Regions from separate parts of the Actinacidiphila glaucinigra genome, predicted to be linked through region 1. Evidence: riboswitches for the same ligand, from Rfam matches in the RefSeq annotation. Region 1 holds a riboswitch; each other region holds the start of a gene.

Region 1 (4,963 bases):
CCGAACTGGAGGCCGAACTCGCCGCCTTCTGCGGCTTCGAGGCGGCGCTGGTCCTCGCCTCCGGTTATGCGGCCAACCTCGCCGCCGTCACCGCGCTCACCACCGAGCCGGGCACGCTCATCGTCTCCGACAGCGGCAACCACGCCTCGCTCATCGACGGCTGCCGGCTCTCCCGTGCCGGCACAGAGGTCGTGCCGCACGCCGACACGGACGCCCTGCGCAAGGCGCTCGGCGGCCACGACGGGCCCGCCGTGGCCGTCACCGACTCGGTCTTCTCGGTGGACGGCGACGCCGCCCCGCTCCGCGCGCTGGCCGCCGCCTGCGCTGAGCACGGGGCCGCGCTGCTGGTGGACGACGCCCACGGACTCGGGGTGCTCGGCCCCGGGGGCCGGGGGGCGGCCGCGGAGGCGGGTCTGGCGGGCCAGCCCGGACTGGTGTGCACCGCCACCCTCTCCAAGTCCCTGGGCAGCCAGGGCGGCGTGGTGCTCGGCCCGGCCCGGGTCATCGAGCACCTGGTCAACGCCGCGCGGACGTTCATCTTCGACACGGGCCTCGCCCCGGCGGCGACGGGCGCGGCACTCGGCGCGCTGCGCCTGCTGAGGCGGGAGCCGGAGCGTGCCGTACGGGCCCGGGCGGTCGCCCGCGAGCTGTACGAGCGGCTGACGGGGGCGGGGCTGGACGCCACCGCACCGGACGCGTGCGTGGTGTCGGTGCGGGCGCCGTCGCCCGAGGCGGCGGTCGAGTGGGCCGCGGCGTGCCGCGCGGCGGGTCTCGCGGTGGGCTGCTTCCGGCCACCGTCCGTGCCCGACGGGATCTCGCGGCTGCGGCTCACCGCGCGGGCGGATCTGACGGACCGGGAGATCGGCGACGCCGTGGGGACGATCGTCCGTACGGCGCCGCCGCGCCCCTGAGATCAGGGGTGTTCGGTCAGGCTCCCCGTCGCCACGGCGGCGAGGAACTCCGCCCAGGCCGCCGGGGGGAAGAGCAGGGCGGGGCCGCGCACATCCTTGGAGTCGCGTACGGCGAGCTGTCCCGAGAGCGGCCCGTCCCCGATGAGGGCCGTCTCGACGCAGTTGTTCGCCGCCGTGCTGTAGCTGCTGCGTCGCCAATTCACACCGAAGAGGGACGCACTGGAGGTGACGTACTGAGGCAGAGCGTCGGACATGGGGGGTGTGCCTCCTTACGCGCCTTTGCGGATGCCTGAGATGAAGGACAGCGACTGCTCACTCGACAGGGCATGGGAGCGCAACCGATTGAAGGCAGCACCGTACGCCCTGACGTCCTCGTGCTGATCCAGATAGAGACTACTCGTCAAATGGTCGAGAACAACCACGTCCAGATCAGCAATGCGCGGAAATGAGAAGATTACGAAAGGGCCTGTAACGCCTATATGCCCACCGGCCGAGAAAGGCAGCACCTGCAGATGCACATGAGGCAGTGAACCCAGCTCCACAAGATGGCTCAATTGCGCCGCCATCACTCCGGGACCCCCGACGCTGCGGCGCAGCACCGCCTCGTCCAGCACCGCCCACAGCTCCAGCGGCGGTTCGGCGCGCAGCACCGCCTGGCGGGCCATCCGCACCTGCACCAGGGTCGCGATCTGCCGCGGACCGAGTTGCGGGAGGACGGAACGGGTGAGCTCGCGGGCGTAGTCCGGGGTCTGCAGCAGCCCCGGCACCACCGTCGTCTCCAGTGTCCGCGCACGGCAGGCGTCGGTCTCCAGGGAGATGAAGTCCCGGTAGGCGGAGGGGAGTTCCTCCCGGAACTCATGCCACCAGCCGCGCCGGTCGCCCTCGCCCGCGAGGGCGGCGAGCATCTCCCGCAGTCGCTGGTCGCGCACTCCGTACACGTCCAGCAGCGCCGTGACGTCCTCGGGTCGCACTCCGCTGCGGCCGGTCTCGATCCGGCTCACCTTGGACTGGTGCCATCCCAGGCGCTGGGCGGCCTCACCGCTCGTGAGCCCCGCCGTGTCGCGCAGACGGCGCAATTCCGAGCCGATCTTTCGGCGGCGTACCGCCGGCACCTGCTGCATGGTGTGTGCACCTCCCGGTTCCCGGCACCCTCGCCGGTCCCCGAGCGAAGTCTGCCGCGCAAATACGTTCTCTCGTAGCAGAGTTCACCGCTTTGGGCGACAGATATATGCATATAGCTGTGGTGGCACCGGATTAAGGGCACGATGGGTGACACTCTGGCGCGTGAGTGCCGTACGGGGACGTGCCGCGCGGAAGGCGGGGCACGGCGCCTTCGGCCGTCGCGCGCGCGGCCACGGGCGCGGCGGGCGCCGGCGTCCTGGTCACGGCGGGAAAGGGACAGCGTCGCCATGGCAGACCACCAGGAAGCATCCGTCACCCTGCCGAGCGACCCTGCCTCGGTCCCCGCGGTACGCCGCTACGTGAGCGACCTGCTGGTGGAGTGGGGCATGTCCGAGGACTCGGACCCCGCCGACTCCGTGCGGCTCATCGTCTCCGAGCTCGCGACCAACGCGGTGCTGCACACCTTCGGCCAGTCGCCCACCTTCACCCTCGACGTCCAGCTGGACCGGGACGAGCAACTGCGCATCGGGGTCACCGACAGTCACCCACGGTGGCCCCAGCGGCTGCCCGCCGCCGTGCAGCAGGACAACGGCCGGGGCATGGTGATCATCCGTCACCTCACGGCGGAGGCGGGCGGTACGCTCCTGGTGACTCCCACCGCGGAGGGCGGCAAGACGGTGTGGATCAGCCTGCCCTGGGCCACCGCCACCGCCGCCGTCGAGTGACCCCGGCGGCCCTCGGTCCTCCCGGCCGAGCGGCAGCGCCTCGGCGCCCATCGGCACGAATCCCGCCGCCGTGAACGCCTGCACGCTCGCCGCGCTGCCGTTGGCGATCCGCGCCCACGCCATTCCGCCCTCGGGGCGATGTGACGTGCCGTCGGCCCCGTGTCCACAGCGCCGGTCGCGTCGCCCGGGAGCCCCGGCTCCCGGGCGACGCGACCGGGGTCACTTCACCCGGCCGTACCAGACACTGCGGCTCCAGATCTTCTCCAGCCGCACCCGTCCGCCGGGCTTGGGGGAGTGCCAGATCTTCCCGTGCCCGGCGTACATCCCCACGTGGTAGACGTTGCTCCCGTAGTGGAAGAAGACCAGGTCACCACGGGTCCGTGCGGACTTCCGGATGTGCCGGACGCTGTTGTACTGCGCCCCCGCGGTGCGAGGGAGCTTCTTGCCCGCCTTCTTGAAGGAGTAGAAGGTGAGCCCGGAGCAGTCGAACCTGCCGGGACCGGCGGCCCCGTACTGGTACAGCGCGCCCTTCTTGGACGCCGCGATCTTCAGTGCCTTGGCGGAGACCGTCGCCGCCTCGGCCTGCTGGGCGAGTTCGGGCAGTACCGCGGGACCGGCAACGGCGGCCGCCGTGAGGGCGGATACCGCCCCCAGCCGGCACAGGACCCCGGACATGGCTGTCGGCGCACTCATGCGCAACCCTTCGTCGTCCGCCTGCGAAGGATGACCTGTCGGGTTCGGGCAGGCGAAGATGCCCGGCCGCGGATGCGGCTTCACCCCAAGGGTCCGGCGACCGGCGCCGGACCCGTCGTGCTCGGGTCCTCCGCTCCTGCCGATGCGTCGTCGTCGACCTGGCATCCGCGCGGCGGCAGGATTCGGCGTCCGCGCGGACCGCCCCGCCGGGATGGCGGGGGCTTGTCGTCGAAGGGATGATCACCCACCGAAGCGTCCGATTCCCAGCGCAACCGGTCGAATGTGAGTCTGTTCACGACTCACCTATTCGGGTGGACTCCACGACACATGGCCCGGACTGACGACTCGAAAGGAGTCGAACACCAGGGACGGAGCGTCAGATTCCGGATGTGTGCGGCCATATCGCGCAACTCGGGGCCACTCGGCCGTCCACGACAGATACAACGATCGGGCGAGTCCATTCGGTTCGAGTTCGTGCCGCCCGAACGGACCAGTGTGTCGTGACGCTCCGTCAGCGAGGCCTTGACGGCGGCAAGGCGACCTGCCCCGCGCGCCGTTCGCCGTCGAGCACCCGCAGCGCCCGTTCCATCGTCGCCGTGTGCACCTCGTTCTCCCCGCGCGTGTGCATCAGCGTCAGCGCGTCACGCAGCTCCGCGGCCCGTCCCACCAGGGCCTGCGCGGCGCGCAGCGCCCCGTAGGTGTCCCTGGAACGGGACGGGTTGATCCGGCCCAGCAGGTCCACGACCCCCAGATAGGCGTCGACGAGCTCGCCCTCGGCCCGGGTCAGGGCCGGGAGCGGGGGCAGTTCGGGCACCACCGCCGGTCACCGCAGGGCGCGCGGTGCGCGGCCTGCGCCGTCCTTGCGGCTCATCGTCAGCCGGTCCACCAGGCCGTAGGCGAGCGCCGACGGGGCGTCAAAAATGGTGTCCCGTTCGATGTCGGCCCGGATCCGCTCCGGGTCCTGCCCGGTGTGCCTGACCAGCAGCTCCTCCAACTGGTCGCGCCGGCGGAGCAGTTCCCTGGCCTGGATCTCCAGGTCGGCCGTGGTGCCCTGGATCACCTCGGCGAACGAGGGCTGGTGGATCAGCACCCGCGAGCCGGGGGTCGCCAGCCGCTTGCCGGGCGTTCCGGCGGCGAGCAGGACGGCCGCCGCCGAGGCCGCCTGGCCGACGCACACCGTCGACACGTCGCAGCTGACGAACTGCATGGTGTCGTAGATCGCGGTCATCGCGGTGAAGGACCCGCCGGGGGAGTTGATGTAGAGCGAGATGTCCTGCTCCGGGGCGGCGGCCTCCAGGTGGATCAGCTGCGCCATCACGTCGTTGGCCGAGGTGTCGTCGATGGGTGTCCCGAGCAGGACGATCCGCTCCTGGAGGAGCTTGGAGTACGGGTCCATGGAACGCACGCCCTCGCTGGTGCGCTCGGTGAACTCGGGCAGGACGTAGCGGGCGGTCGGTCGAAGCATCACTGCACCTCCGTGGGCACCCTGGGCAGGGGTGTCCGTCGCTGTGC
Region 2 (4,963 bases), 3.7 Mb from region 1:
CGCCGTCCCCTCCGTGGCGGTGATGGGCGTCGCCTGCGCGGCCGCCGTCACCGTCAACACCGAGGACGCCGCCGACAGCAGCCGCACCCAGGCCGACGGCGCCCCGGAGGCGGCCAACGCCCCGACCACGAAGCTCGACCAGCAGCTCGCCGGGGTCAACCGGGACGTCGACGACTTCACCGACCGCGCCAGCCGCAGCCAGGAGCGCATCGACCTCAAGGAGCGCCAGGCACAGGAGCGCGCGAAGAAGGCGGCGCAGGCGGCGCTCAAGGAGCAGCTGCGCCCCAAGTTCATGCTCCCGGTGAAGAACCACGGCCTGAGCGCCTACTTCGGCCAGGCGGGCGTGAACTGGATGTCGGTCCACACCGGCATCGACTTCCCGGTGGACTACGGCACGCCGGTGATGGCCGCGACCGACGGCGTCGTGCGCACCCAGTGGAACAGCGCCTACGGCAACATGGCGATAGTGACCGCCCCCGACGGCACCGAGACCTGGTACTGCCATCTGAGCAGCACTAAGATCCGCTCGGGCTCGGTCAAGGCCGGCGACGTCATCGCCTACTCCGGCAATTCGGGCAACTCCACCGGACCGCACCTGCACTTCGAGGTACGTCCTGCCGGCGGCTCAGCCGTCGACCCGCTGCAGTGGCTGCTGAACCACGGGGTCGACCCGCGCTGAACCCCGGGCCCCGGACCGACCAAGGCCAAGACCCGGACCCGGACCCGGCTAGAGCTTCTCCACCGGCGCGTACCGCAGCAGCAGCACCTTCGGCCGCTCGTCGCCGAAGTCGATGACGGCCTTGGCCTTGTCCCCGCTGCCGTCGACCCCGACGACCGTGCCCAGCCCGAACGTGTCGTGCGTGACCCGGTCCCCCACCGCCAGCGAGATGACCGGACGGTCCTGGGTGCGCCGCGTCGCGAAACCGGAGGGGCCGCTCTTCGAGGAGGAACGCGACAGCATCGAGGCCGCCGCCGACACCGAGGCGGAGGGCGCCGCGGAGGCGCCCGTGCGCTTCCACTCGATGAGCGGCTCCGGGATCTCCTCCAGGAAGCGCGAGGCCGGGTTGTACGAGGGCTGGCCCCAGGCGCTGCGCATGGTGGACCGCGTCACGTACAACCGCTGCCGCGCCCGCGTGATGCCGACGTAGGCGAGCCGCCGCTCCTCCTCCAGCTCCTTGGTCTGGCCGAGCGCGCGCATGTGCGGGAAGACCCCGTCCTCCATGCCGGTCAGGAAGACCACCGGGAACTCCAGGCCCTTGGCGGTGTGCAGGGTCATCAGCGTTATGACGCCACCGCCCTCGTCGTCGTCCGGGATCTGGTCGGAATCGGCGACCAGCGCGACCCGCTCCAGGAACTCGGCGAGCGTGCCGGGCTCCTCCTCGGTGCGCTCCTGCTCGAACTCCAGAGCGACCGCCGCGAGTTCCTGGAGGTTCTCGATGCGGGTCTCGTCCTGCGGGTCGGTGGAGGCCTGGAGCTCGGCCAGGTAGCCCGTGCGCTCCAGCACGGCCTCCAGGACGGTGGCGGGTCCGGCGCCGGAGTCGACGACGGTGCGCAGCTCCTCCAGCAGCTCGTTGAAGCGCTTGACGGCGTTGACCGAGCGGGCGGCCATGCCGAAGGCCTCGTCGACCCGGCGCAGCGCGGCGGCGAAGGAGATCCGCTCGCGCGCGGACAGGGCGTCGACCATCGCCTCGGCGCGCTCCCCGATACCGCGCTTGGGCACGTTCAGGATGCGGCGCAGCGGGACGGTGTCCTCGGGGTTGGCGAGCACGCGCAGGTAGGCCAGGACGTCCCGGACCTCCTTGCGCTCGTAGAAGCGGACCCCGCCGACGACCTTGTAGGGCAGGCCGACGCGGATGAAGACCTCTTCGAAGACACGGGACTGCGCGTTGGTCCGGTAGAAGACCGCCACGTCACCGGGACGGGCGTCCCCGGCGTCGGTGAGCCGGTCGATCTCGTCGGCGATGAACTGCGCCTCGTCGTGCTCCTGGTCGGCGACGTAGCCGGTGATGACCGGGCCCTGTCCGGCCTCGGTCCACAGGTTCTTCGGCCGGCGCGATGCGTTGCGTTCGATGACGGCGTTGGCGGCGGTCAGGATGTTCTGGGTGGAGCGGTAGTTCTGCTCCAGCAGGATGGTGCGGGCCTGCGGGTAGTCCTCCTCGAACTGGAGGATGTTGCGGATCGTGGCGCCGCGGAAGGCGTAGATGCTCTGGTCGGCGTCACCGACCACGCACAGCTCGGCGGGCTCCTCACCCTCGGCCGCGTCCCCGGTCGCCGTGCCGACCAGCTCGCGCACCAGGGTGTACTGGGCGTGGTTGGTGTCCTGGTACTCGTCGACCAGGACGTGCCGGAAGCGGCGCCGGTAGTGCTCGGCGACGTCCGGGAAGACCTGGAGCAGGTTGACCGTGGTCATGATGATGTCGTCGAAGTCGAGCGCGTTGGCCTCGCGCAGCCGCGACTGGTACATCGCGTAGGCCTCGGCGAGCTTCTTCTCGAAGGGGTTCTCGGCCTGGTCGGCGAAGGTCTCCTCGTCGATGAGCTCGTTCTTGAGGTTGGAGACCTTGGCGCTGAAGGACTTCGGCGGGAACTGCTTGGGGTCCAGGTCCAGGTCACGGCAGACCAGCGCCATCAGGCGCTTGGAGTCGGCCGCGTCGTAGATCGAGAAGCTGGAGGTGAAGCCGAGCCTCTTGGACTCCCGGCGCAGGATGCGGACGCACGCGCTGTGGAAGGTGGAGACCCACATCACATTGGCGCGCGGGCCGACCAGCTGCTCGACGCGCTCCTTCATCTCCCCGGCGGCCTTGTTGGTGAAGGTGATCGCCAGGATCTGGCCGGGGTGCACCTTGCGGGCGCCCAGCAGGTACGCGATGCGGTGGGTGAGCACCCGGGTCTTGCCGGAGCCGGCGCCGGCGACGATGAGCAGCGGGGAGCCGGAGTGCTCGACGGCGGCGCGCTGCTCGTCGTTCAGGCCTTCGAGCAGCGCGGCCGGGTCCACGGCCGGGCGGGGGGCGCCGTCGCGGTAGTACGCGTCCCGGTCCACGGGCGCGTCGAAGCGCCCCTCGAAGAGGTCGTCGGGAACCGTCTCGGGCCCGTCCTCGGGAGGCGGCGGGGGCTCCTCCTCCCTCGGTTCGAGGCCGGCCAGGAAGCTGTCGTCAAAGAGGCTGCTCATCGCCTCCCGAGTCTAGGCCGTGGGACGGACAACGTTGCGCCGCTTGCCCGAGCCCGTACGCCCCGGACGCACCGGGCGCCCCGGGTGCCGTCCCGGGCCGGCCGCCGCGCGCGCCCGCGGTCCCCCCTTTCCCGGTCCGGCCCCGTCCGGCCCCGTCCCGTCACGACCGGGCGGAACAGGGCCCGTCACGGCCCCGAATGGTGAAGGTCACGAAATGATTGCGGACAATTCGAACACCAGGGTTCCCACGGACCCCCGCAGTTGACTACCGTGCCGGATCAGGCGGTCCGCTCCACGCGGCGGCGACCGTGCCGTCACGGGCCGCCTCCGCTGAGTCCGGCGACCGCCGGAGCCGGGGACCCACGACCTTGGGGTGAATCGGTCGGTACGAGCGCGACGCGCCCGCACGGACCGTAGGGCGGCCTTCCGAAGCCCGAACCCGACAGCTAACCCGGTAGGCGGTCCACGGAAGGAGCCGCCTGACTTGGCGACGCACCGCAAGCCGCGCCCGCGCGCGCTGACCGTCCCCGGCCCCCGCGCCGCGGTGGGACTCACGACCGCCGCACTGGCGACCGTCACCCTCTTCGGCGAGAGCGCGAGCGCGGCGCCCGCCTCACCCGACAAGCCCTCCATCACCGAGGTCAAGGCCCAGGTCGACAAGCTCTTCCACCAGGCGGAGGCCGCCACCGAGCGCTACAACGGCGCCAAGGAGCAGACCGGGCAGCAGCGCACGCGCGCCGACGCGCTGCTCGACCAGGTGGCCCGCAAGACCGAGACGCTCAACGCCGCCCGCCGCACGATCGGCGAGTACGCCGCGGCGCAGTACCGCGGCGGCGGCCTGGACGGGACGACGACCTTCCTGCTCACCTCCGACCCGCAGCAGTTCCTGGACCAGGCGCACCTGATGGACCGCCTGTCCGACCGCCAGGAGCACGCGCTGGAGACCTTCCGCTCCGAGCAGGCCGAGACGACGGCCAAGCGCTCCGAGGCCGTGGAGAGCCTGCAGAAGCTGACCGAGGCGCAGCAGCGGCTGAGCGCGGAGAAGACCGCGGTCAAGCAGAAGCTCGCCGCGGCGCAGAAGTTGCTGAACAGCCTCACCGCCCAGGAGAAGGCGCGGCTGGCGGCACTGGAGAAGAAGCGCCAGGAGGAGGCCGCCGAGAAGGCAGCGGAGATCGCCGCCAAGGAGAAGGCCGCGCAGGAGGCGGCGGCGAAGGAGTCGGGCTCGTCCGCCGGCTCCTCGGGCTCGACGGCTCCGGCGTCGGGGACCTACGCCGCCAAGGCGGCCAAGGCGATCGAGTTCGCGCGGGCCCAGCTGGGCAAGCCGTACGTGTACGGCGCCACCGGCCCGAACTCCTACGACTGCTCGGGCCTGACCCAGGCCGCCTGGGGCGCGGCGGGCGTCTCGATCCCCCGTGTCACCTACGACCAGGTCGACTTCGGCAGCCGCGTGAGCGCGGACCAGCTGCAACCCGGCGACCTGGTCTTCTTCTACTCGGACATCACCCACGTCGGCCTCTACATCGGCGGCGGCCAGATGATCCACGCCCCCCACACCGGGAGCGTGGTGAAGATCGCGCCGATCACGGAGATGCCGATCTACGGCTACGCCCGGATGGCCTGAGCCTGAGCCCCCGCCCGGCCGTCCGCGGCCGGGCTCAGGTCCACAGCACCGCGATGAAGATGTTGGCGGTGGTCAGCGCACCCACGGTGCCGAAGGCCGCCGCCGGCACCTTCTCCTCGTCCCGCTTGACGTAGACCAGGCCGAGGATCACCACCAGGACCGCGAGCTTCACGCCG
Region 3 (4,963 bases), 2.7 Mb from region 1:
CCGGCTACCGGTACGGCATCGCCGCGGTTCCCGGCCGCACCCTCCTGCCGATCGGGCCGAACGACGCGGCCGCGCGGGACGCGGCGATCCGCGCGCTGGCACCGGTCGAGCGGGACGCCCCCGTGGCCACCGCCCTGCGCCGGTGGTCCCGCGCCCTCGCCGATTCCCCCGGCGCCCTGATCGTCCTCATCACCGACGACGAGGACAGCGCCCGCGAGGAGCCGCCGGACGTGGACGTCCCCGTGCTCGTGGTCTCCCTGGAGAGCTACGGCTGCTCGCTGCGCTTCAACAAGGCGGTGACGGAGGGCGGCGGCGCCTGCCTCGCGGCCACGCAGGACCTGCCGAACCGGGTCGCGGAGACCATCACCCGCCTCACCTCGGGAGGGTCATGACAGCCACGGGCCCCGCAGGCGCGGGCGGCGCCCTCCGGCCCCCGCGCCCCGGCCGCCGCCGGCGCCGCGCCCTCGGCGTGCTGCTCGTGCTGCTCGCGCCGGCCATCGCGGCCTGCGGGGGCCCCACCACGGCCCCGGCCCCGGAACCCGACCGCTCCCGGCCGCTGATCGTCGCCAGCGACGCCGACCTCACCGCCGGCGGGCAACCCGGCGTCCGCCGCGCCCTGATCGACCAGTGGAACCGGCGCAACCCGGACCGGCCGGCCCGGCTCGTCGAGCTCCCCTCCGCCTCCGACGAGCAGCGCAGCGAGCTGATCGGCGCCTTCCAGTCCGGCACCGCCGCGTACGACGTGGTCAACCTCGACATCAGCTGGATCGCCGAGTTCGCCGACAGCGGGCTGCTGCGTCCGCTCGACCCCGCCCTCGTCGACGGGGACTTCCTGCGCCAGGCCGCGGACGCCGGCCGCTGGAAGGGCCGCACGTACGCGGTGCCCTTCAACACCGACGTCGGCCTGCTCTACTACCGCACCGACGACCTCGCCAAGGCCGGCCGCCGCCCTGCGGACCTGCGCGGCTACGCCAAGATCGGCGACCTGCTCGCCGACGTCCGCCCGCTCGGCCACGCCGCCTACACCACCCAACTGCGCGCGTACGAGGGCCTGACCGTCAACACCCTGGAGACCTTCTGGACCGCGGGCGTCGAACTCGTCGACGGCGACGGCCGCTACATCGGCACCGAGGACGGGCTGCGCGAGGGCCTGGACGAGCTCGGACGGCTGGGCGCCGCCAACAACCTCAACCCGGAGTCCCTGGAGGCCGACGAGTCGGTGACCCTCGCCCAGTTCACCGAGGGGCAGAGCGTGCTGATGCGCAACTGGCCCTACGCCTACAACCGGCTCGACGCCGCCCTCGCCCCCGGCGTCCGCTTCGGCGTGGCCCGGCTCCCCGGCGTCGCCGCCCTGGGCGGGCAGAGCCTGGGCGTGGCGGCCACCAGCGACCGCCCCGGCGACGCCGCGGACCTGATTCGCTTCCTGACCGGACGCGGCGCCCAACATGCCCTGCTCAGCGCCGGTTTCGCCCCCGCGCGACGCTCTGCATACGGGGCCGGGGATGTCAACTGTGACGATCCTCACGAACCCCGCGCCTGGTTCTACGACCGCCCCGCGGGCCGCGGCTCGGAGCCCTCGCCCTCGCCGTCCGCGGCGACCCCCGGTTACACGACCCTGCTGTGGTGCGCGCTGCAGGCCGCCAGGGCCCGTCCGGCGACCGCGCACTACGTCACGTTCACCCGGGTCCTGCAGCGTGAAGTGCACGGAATGCTCGCGGCGCACCGCTCGGCCGACGCGTCGGCCGAGCGCCTGGGCGGCCGTCTGGGGCGTGCGCTCGGCGGCCGGGGTCCGGGGTGACCGTCACTCCTCGTGAGCGCGGCACTCCCTTCCGCATAACGACTGATGCACACTCACATTTCCCGTAGGTCACGGCAGTCACGACCCAATGTCCGCTTATGCCCTGTCCATCCCCATAGATTCCCGTCATGAACTCGCTTGAGTGGCTTGGAATTGGCGGGCGCCTCTATTAACGTTCGATAACGCAGCGCGGTTATTCCGCCGCCGACAGGGCGGCGCCGTGCGCTTGCCGAATCCCGTCCGCGGGAACCGGGGAACCACTTCCTGGGGTGAATCGGGGGCCGTCCGCGGTCCTCGTAGGAGACCTTCCTGCTCCGAACCCGTCAGCTAACCCGGTAGGCGAGAAGGAAGGAAAGGAGCGCGCCCGCGTGGCGTCGAACGAGCCTGCCCTGATACCCGGACAGCAACAGGGGTCCGCAACCGCGTACTCCGAGTGGGACACCGCCGAGTGGAACATCGCCGCCGGCTGGAATCCCCCGGCAGCCGAGCAGGCACCGCCGACGAAGAACGCCATCGACGGCTGGGACACCGGCCAGTGGAACATGGCCGCCGGCTGGCTCGACGCGGCCGCCGCCGCGGAGACGGCCTCCCAGAACGCCGGCGTCGCGGAGCCCGAGGCTGCCGGTCCCGAGGCGTACGAGGCCGCTGCCGCGCACCCGCGGCGGGAGGACATCGAGGCCTTCGAGGCGTTCGGGGGCCCCCGGGACGTCGAGGGCGCGCCCGTCGAGGGCCCGCAGGCCGAGCCGTGGAACCCCACCGAGGAGTCCGCGGGCACCGTGCGCGGCCGGCACCGCGTCGCCAAGCAGCGTTCCCTGGGCCGCGGTTCGGCGGTCTTCGGGGTCGCGGCCGTGGCCGTGCTGGGCGTCGGAGGGGTCGCCACCGCCGAGGGCAAGAACCCGCTCCCCGTCTCCCTCCCCCATCTGCCCGACGCGTCGCAGCTGCCCGGCATCGGCGCGCTCGTCGACGACGACAGCGCCCCCGAGGCCAAGCCCGTCGCCGAGGCCCTGCGGTCCGACGCGGGTGAGGCGCTGCGCAACCGCATCCTCGACCAGGCCCAGCAGCAGCGGAACGCCGCCGACCGGGCCGCCAGGAACGCCGCGCAGCAGGAGGCCTCGGCCAAGGCCGCCAAGTCCGCCGCGCAGGAGCGGGTCCGCGCCGAGGCCGCCGCCAAGAAGAAGGCCGCGGCGGAGGCCGCGAAGAAGATCGAGGCCGAGCGCCTGGCCGAACTCGCCAAGAGCTTCGTCAAGCCGGTCTCCTCGTACTCGCTGACCGCCGGCTTCGGCGAGTCCAGCTCGCTGTGGGCCAACACCCACACCGGCCAGGACTTCGCCGCCCCGACCGGCACCCCGGTCAAGGCCATCCACGGCGGCACCATCACCGAGGCGGGCTGGGCCGGTTCGTACGGCTACCGCATCATCCTGACCCTCGACGACGGCACCGAGCTCTGGTACTGCCACCTCTCCTCGATGATCGTCACCTCCGGCAAGGTCAGCACCGGTGACACCATCGGCCGGGTCGGCGCCACGGGCAACGTCACCGGTCCGCACCTGCACCTCGAGGTGCGCCCCGGCGGCGGCGACCCGATCGGCCCGATGGGCTGGCTGCGCAGCAAGGGCCTCTCCGTCTGACGCGGCCGGCCGGGAGCGGCCGCGGCTCTTCGCGGCGGCCGTGAACGGCCTGTACGACCACACGAACTCCGGCGGTCCTGGTGACACCCCCCGTCATCCAGGGCCGCCGGTCCGTGTCTACGGGACGACGAAGTTGTAGAGCTCCGAGATTCTCGGCGGCCCGCTCGGCTCCGGGAAACCGGACTCCTTGGCGGCGGGCATCATGATCTCCATGAAGGCCTCGAGCGCCTGGGCGGACTGCCAGACGTTCACCAGGCGCAGCCCCTCGTTGGTGATCACGGCGGCATGAGAGAGCAGGCCGGCGGGCGGATGCTCGGGCCCGAACCCCGCGCGGTGGTTCGCCTCCTCGTACTGCAGGGCCGTCACACCGGGGAACTCGACCTCCGCCAGGACCGGCATGGGAACCTCCCGCCTCCCACCGACACGCCTACGCCCCAATTTCCTCCGGCTGCACCCCGGCCGCAATCCGGAACCCGGCCGCAATCCGGAACCCGGCCGCAATCCGGAACCCGGCCGGAGCCGGGCCCGAACGCGGCCGTCACGCGCTCAGAGCCCTTCCAGCCGTACGTCCGCGGAGTCGCAGGCCGACGTCTCGTCGGCGTACACCTCGCAGACCGGCCGCCCGTCGGGGGTCATCGTGTGCTCGACCTCCCAGAGGCTGATCTCCTCGCCGGTCTCCAGCAGGAAGGCGTGCTCGTACAGCGTCCAGCCGGCGACCCGGCCGGTGCCGATCCGGGTGTGCCGCCCGGTGACGTACGCGATGTCGTGGCCGACCGCCGAACCCAGCCGGCTGCGCAGCTCCTCGCCCGGCACGTCCGTGTTCTCGGCGCGCCGCAGCACCCGCCACGCGTGCTCGGCGGAGTGGTCCTCCGAGTACTGCCGGGGCCCGGGCGTCAGGTCCATCGCCAGCTGCGGCAGCCGCGCCAGCCAGTCCGCCGCCTCCGCCTCCAGCTCCTCCGGGGAGGGCTCGCCGAAGCGGGCGTCGATCATGTGCTGCGCGGCGGCCAGCGCGTCCGGGTCGGAGTACACCTCGTACAGCGGTTCGTCGCCGCCGGGGCCGGTGTTGTGCTCGATCTCCCACAGCATCTGCGTACTGCCGTCGGCCAGCAGGAACGTGTGCCGCAACGTCCTGCGGCTCAGCCGGCGCGGCGGCCCCTTGCGCTGACGGAAGGACGCCAGCTCCGTGCAGCCCATCAGCGCGGTCGCCAGCCGTCCCAGCACGCGGTCGTCGACGTCGAAGGCGTTCTGCGCCCTGGCCAGCACCACCTCGACGTCCGCCGGACCCGCCCCACCTGGTCGCGCGTTCCCCATGCGGTCCTCCTGCTCACGGCATTCCCCGCGCACCATTGCGAGCACTCAGCGTAGTGGTGTCGACGCTCTGCGCGTCGGGTCTCGCGGAAAAATGGTGCACCCCCACCCGTAGGAGGCGCGTAAGACACGAAACGCACGCCCCCTGCTGCCACTATGCGCCCATGCGCGCACTCTTCGTAGGCCTCTGCACTCTCGATGTCATCACGCTCGTCGACCACGTCCCGGC
Region 4 (4,963 bases), 6.0 Mb from region 1:
ACTCCTCGAACTCGCCGCGCGTCATGGAGGTGGCGGTGGCCGGGTAGATCGCCCGGCTCCAGATGATCGCGAAGCGCCGCAGGCTGTCGGCGGCCTCCGGCTCCGGGCCGGGGTCTCTGGTCACGGTCACGCCTTGCGGCCGACGCCCGCGAACCCGCTGAACACGACCGGGTCGAGCTCGTCGTCGTCCGAGCCGTCGGGGCGCCACAACGGCGCGGAGACCAGGCCGGGTTCGACGAGGTCGAAGCCGTCGAAGAAGCGCTCCACCGCGGCCCGGGACCGCATGATCAGCGGTGAACTCGCGCTGCGGTAGACGTTCTCGACCCGCTCCCCCTCCTCTGGTCTGCGCGGACCTCCCTCGACCGAGGCGTGGGTGACGACCAGCAGGCTGCCGGGGGCGATGGCCTCGCGCAACTCGGCCACCGCCTTGGCCGGTTCGTCCGCGTCCTCGAGGAAGTGCAGGACCGCGACGAGCAGCAGTGCGACCGGGCGCTCCAGGTCGATGAGCCCGCGCACCTCCGCGCTGTCCAGGATGTCGCGGGGGGAACGCAGGTCGGCGGCGACGATGGCGGTGTGCTCGACTCCCTCCAGCACGGCACGGCTGTGGGCGACGGCGACCGGGTCGTGGTCGACGTAGACGACGTGGGCGCCGGGACTGGCGGCCTGGGCGACCTCGTGGACATTGCCGAAGGTGGGAATGCCGGAGCCGATGTCCAGAAACTGGGTGACGCCCTGGTCGACGGAGTACCGCACGGCCCTGCGCATGAACGCCCGGTTGGCCTGCATGATCTTCGGCAGCCCCGGGAATGCCTCGATGGCCCGCCGTCCGGCCTCCCGGTCGACCTCGAAGTTGTGGGAGCCGCCCAGGTAGTAGTCGTAGATGCGGGACACGCTCGGCACGGAGAGATCGATGCCTTGCGGGGCCCAGGCGGGACGCTCCATCAACGGCTCCAGCTCGTCGTCGGCGATCGGGGCACTTGGTCGTGGACACGACCACGTGCGACAGAGGCTACTGATCGACCGTTCGAGAGGAAACTAGAAATGGAAATATTCGATCCGTTTTCGGTCACAGACCAAAGGCATGTGCCCTGTTCCCAACAAGCGGGGAACAGGGCACAGGCTACCGCCGGATGACGGTGGATCAGTTCGATCAGACGTTGACGCCGTGGGCGCGCAGGTAGGCCAGCGGGTCCATGTCGGAGCCGAAGTCGGGAGTGGTGCGGACCTCGAAGTGCAGGTGCGGACCGGTCACGTTGCCGGTGGCGCCCGACAGGCCCAGCTGCTGACCGGCCGAGACCGTCTGGCCGGCCGAGACCGACAGCGAGGACAGGTGGGCGTACTGCGAGTACCGGCCGTCGGCGTGCTTGACGACGACCTGGTTGCCGTACGAGCCGCCCCAGCCCGAAGAGACCACGGTGCCGGCGGCGATCGACTTCACCTTGGTGCCGGTCGAGGCGATGAAGTCGACACCGGTGTGGTAGCCCTTGGACCACATGGCACCGGCCTGGTGGTAGGCGGTGCCCAGGGTGACGCGGTCGAGCGGGGCGGTGTAGCCGGAGGTGCTGGCGGCCTTGACGGCGGCCGGGGCGGCCTTCGCGGCCTTCGCGGCCTTCGGCGCGGGCTTGGCGGCGGCCTTCTCCCCGAGGGACAGGACCTGGCCCGGGTAGATCAGGTTCGGGTTGCCGCCGATGACCGACTTGTTGTCGGCGTACAGCTTCTGCCAGCCGCCCTCGACCGACCTGGCGTCGGCGATCTTGGAGAGGGTGTCGCCGCCGGCGACCGCGTAGGAACCGCCGGCGCTCTTCGGCGCGGTGGCGGCCTTCGGCGCCTCGGCCTTCCTGGCGGGGGCGGCGGGCTTGGCGGCCGGCTTCGCGGCCGTGCCGGAGACGCTCTCCGGGGTGGCCGACGGGTTGGCCATCGCCTTGGTCAGACCGGCCTTGGGGCCGCACACGGGCCAGGCCTGCGGGCCCTGGGTCGCCAGGACCTTCTCCGCGGTCGCGATCTGCTGGGCCTTGGTCGCGAGGTCCGCGCGCGGGGCGTACTTCGTGCCGCCGAAGCCGGCCCAGGTGCTCTGGGTGAACTGGAGGCCGCCGTAGAAGCCGTTACCGGTGTTGATGGACCAGTTGTTGGTGCTCTCGCAGGCCGCGACCTTGTCCCAGACGCTCACGGGAGCGGCGTGGGCACCGGTGGCACCGACGATCGGGAGCGCCACGGCCGCACCGGTGGTGCCGGCCAGCGCGCTGATACGGGTGATGCGGGTGTTCCGCGGGCGACGGTGCTTTCCCTTACCGGGCATGCCGAATTCCTCTCCGACGCCTGCGAGGTAAGCTGTCGGGTTCGGGCTGGAGATGCCCGGCCGCAATAGGGCACGCCACATCAAGGCATGTCGCTGCGACTTCACCCCTAGCCGTCCCGAGACCAACGGGAACGGCAAACTACCTGGGTCCCCCGCTCCTGCCGTGCGGTCTTGTCATCCGGCGTCCGGGCAGCGGCAGGACTAGGCGTTCTACCCGGAAGAATCTCGCAGGCATTTGTCCTGCGAGATCTGGAAGCTAAACGACGGAATCGTTCCGGAGCAAGGAGCGGAATCACGCCCCCCGGCAGACCGCAAGTCGATCAATTACTTCTGTGACTTTACGTGATAAGTGTCCGCTCTGCGTAGGCGAAAAATTGCCCCTCGGTAATCACGTGATATCGCCCGGTAAAATTCAGCGGCAAAATTCGACGGTGCGTCGCCCGGGGTCTGCGCTGCGTGTTCGGCACGTGACACCCGTCACGCAACGATGTATTACGCATGCACTGTGGGCGCATATGTCCGGTTAGATGCCTCAATGCCGGATAAGGGAGGACGCATCCCGGTCCAACCCGCCCCCGACCGCGCCCTTCTGAGGGCCCGCCCGGAGGAACACCCCCTGAGCCAACCGCCGGGGGCGGCCGGCGATTCCCGGATGCGCCCATCCGGCCCGGCCCGCGGTGTGGCGTGCGCCACAACCGCCGCTCCGGCGGGGCGAGAAGGGCCGCGGACGGCGGGCCGCGCCCGGAAAACGGACGTGACAGCGCCGATTCGGCGACGGTAGCCTCCCAATCCCTCACATTTTCTTACATCGCCCAGGAGCCCTCGCGTGCCCTACCTCGCCGCCGACGACCGCTACGCCTCGATGGACTACCGCAGGACCGGGCGCAGCGGGGTCCTGCTGCCCGTCGTGTCCCTGGGCCTGTGGCACAACTTCGGCGACACTTCGCCGCTGGAGAACCAGCGCGCGGTGCTGCGCCGCGCCGTCGACCGCGGCGTGGTCCACATCGACCTGGCCAACAACTACGGCCCGCCCGCGGGCTCGGCCGAGGCCAACTTCGGCACGCTCCTCGCCCAGGACTTCCGCCCGTACCGCGACGAGCTCTTCATCGCGACCAAGGCCGGGTACGACATGTGGCCCGGTCCGTACGGCGAGTGGGGCAGCCGCAAGTACATGCTGTCGTCCCTCGACCAGTCCCTGGGCCGCATGGGCCTGGACTACGTGGACGTCTTCTACTCGCACCGCTTCGACCCGGACACGCCCCTGGAGGAGACCATGGGCGCCCTGGACTCCGCGGTCCGCCAGGGCAAGGCCCTCTACGCCGGCATCTCCAACTACCCCGCCGAGGCGCACCGCCGCGCGACGCAGATCCTGCGCGAGCTGGGCACCCCGCTGCTGATCCACCAGGCGGCCTACAGCATCCTCCAGCGCGACCCGGAGGACGGCGTCCTCGACGCCGTCGGCGACACCGGAACCGCCCTCATCGCGTACTCGCCGCTCGCCCAGGGCCAGCTCACCGACCGCTACCTGGACGGCGTGCCCGCCGACTCGCGGATGGCGCTGGGCCACTTCCTCAAGCGCGACGCCCTGACCGAGCGGAAGCTCACCTTCCTGCGCGCCCTCGACAAGCTCGCGGGCGAGCGCGGCCAGACCCTGGCCCAGCTGGCCCTGACCTGGGTGCTGCGCGACCCGCGGGTCGTCTCCGTGCTCATCGGCGCGAGCAGCGTCGCCCAGCTCGACCAGAACCTCGCCGCCCTCGACGCGGGCCCGCTCGGCGCCGACGAGCTCGCCGAGATCGACCGTCTCTCCGCCGAGGCGGGCGTCCGCATCCCGTAGCGGCCTCTCCGTACGCGAGGACGGGCCGGACCCCGTGGGTCCGGCCCGTCCTCGCGTACGCCGCCGGGCTCAGGTGAGACGGGCCTCCAGCGCGGCGCGGACACCGGGCCACTCCTCGGCGACGACCGAGTAGTACGCGCTGTCGCGGACGGTGCCGTCCACGGCACGGGTGTGGGCGCGGCGGATGCCCTCGAAGCGGCCGCCGATGCGCTCGATCGCCGACCGGGAACGCGCGTTGCGCGCGTCCGTCTTCAAGGTGACGCGGAACACACCCCACACGTCGAACGCGTGGGTGAGCAACAGCAGCTTCGCCTCGGTGTTGCAGGGGGTGCGCTGGGCGGAGGCGGCGAGCCAGGTGCTGCCGATCTCGGCGACGGTGGGCACCGCGCCGCCGCGGGGCACGGAGCGGCCCGCCGGCCGGGCGGGGGCGGCCGTCCAGTAGTCGAGGTCCAGGAACCGGGTGGAGCCGATCAGGGTGTCGCGCCGGACGTCCCGTACCGCGAAGGGGAGCGCGGTCCCGGTCGCCTGCTCCTGGAGGGCCTCCTCGACGTAGCGCGCCATCGCCGCACGGTCCTCCGGCACCTTGGTGTAGACGTAGGTGTCGCGGGATTCGCCGGCGGCGCGCAGCAGCCCGTCCGTGTGGGCGGCGTTCAGCGGCTCCAGGCGGACGTGCCGGCCTTCCAAGATCACGGATTCGGGCATGCCCCGGATGGTGGTGTCCGGCCGGGTCACCCGTCAAGCGCGTTTCCGCGGGGCGCGTCGGAGGCCGGGCGCCACGGATGCGAAAATGGGGGCATGAACAGCAACGACGTGTTCTTCGACATCACGATCGA

Evidence for each region. A riboswitch is a leader RNA that binds a small molecule or an ion and turns the genes downstream of it on or off. The one in region 1 is predicted to bind cyclic di-AMP.
Region 2: it holds a riboswitch for cyclic di-AMP, as region 1 does, so the genes downstream of both, OIE69_RS17300 (C40 family peptidase) here and OIE69_RS34475 (C40 family peptidase) in region 1, are expected to answer to the same signal.
Region 3: it holds a riboswitch for cyclic di-AMP, as region 1 does, so the genes downstream of both, OIE69_RS22020 (M23 family metallopeptidase) here and OIE69_RS34475 (C40 family peptidase) in region 1, are expected to answer to the same signal.
Region 4: it holds a riboswitch for cyclic di-AMP, as region 1 does, so the genes downstream of both, OIE69_RS07185 (transglycosylase family protein) here and OIE69_RS34475 (C40 family peptidase) in region 1, are expected to answer to the same signal.

The regions. Positions count from the first base shown of each region.
Region 1 is NZ_CP109144.1:7,648,267-7,653,229, forward strand. It holds gene OIE69_RS34455 (8-amino-7-oxononanoate synthase) at 1-911, shown strand, start outside; gene OIE69_RS34460 (DUF397 domain-containing protein) at 914-1,165, opposite strand; gene OIE69_RS34465 (helix-turn-helix domain-containing protein) at 1,181-2,032, opposite strand; gene OIE69_RS34470 (ATP-binding protein) at 2,321-2,758, shown strand; gene OIE69_RS34475 (C40 family peptidase) at 2,978-3,451, opposite strand; cyclic di-AMP (ydaO/yuaA leader) riboswitch at 3,455-3,611, opposite strand; gene OIE69_RS34480 (hypothetical protein) at 3,963-4,268, opposite strand; gene OIE69_RS34485 (ATP-dependent Clp protease proteolytic subunit) at 4,275-4,916, opposite strand.
Region 2 is NZ_CP109144.1:3,931,868-3,936,830, forward strand. It holds gene OIE69_RS17290 (M23 family metallopeptidase) at 1-679, shown strand, start outside; gene pcrA (DNA helicase PcrA) at 728-3,166, opposite strand; cyclic di-AMP (ydaO/yuaA leader) riboswitch at 3,485-3,642, shown strand; gene OIE69_RS17300 (C40 family peptidase) at 3,651-4,787, shown strand; gene OIE69_RS17305 (hypothetical protein) at 4,822-4,963, opposite strand, start outside.
Region 3 is NZ_CP109144.1:4,913,284-4,918,246, forward strand. It holds gene OIE69_RS22010 (caspase, EACC1-associated type) at 1-392, shown strand, start outside; gene OIE69_RS22015 (extracellular solute-binding protein) at 389-1,798, shown strand; cyclic di-AMP (ydaO/yuaA leader) riboswitch at 2,016-2,155, shown strand; gene OIE69_RS22020 (M23 family metallopeptidase) at 2,167-3,426, shown strand; gene OIE69_RS22025 (hypothetical protein) at 3,544-3,825, opposite strand; gene OIE69_RS22030 (DUF6227 family protein) at 3,973-4,737, opposite strand; gene OIE69_RS22035 (PfkB family carbohydrate kinase) at 4,899-4,963, shown strand, end outside.
Region 4 is NZ_CP109144.1:1,626,581-1,631,543, forward strand. It holds gene OIE69_RS07175 (putative bifunctional diguanylate cyclase/phosphodiesterase) at 1-130, opposite strand, end outside; gene OIE69_RS07180 (SAM-dependent methyltransferase) at 127-942, opposite strand; gene OIE69_RS07185 (transglycosylase family protein) at 1,151-2,296, opposite strand; cyclic di-AMP (ydaO/yuaA leader) riboswitch at 2,299-2,490, opposite strand; gene OIE69_RS07190 (aldo/keto reductase) at 3,123-4,130, shown strand; gene OIE69_RS07195 (GNAT family N-acetyltransferase) at 4,200-4,832, opposite strand; gene OIE69_RS07200 (peptidylprolyl isomerase) at 4,926-4,963, shown strand, end outside.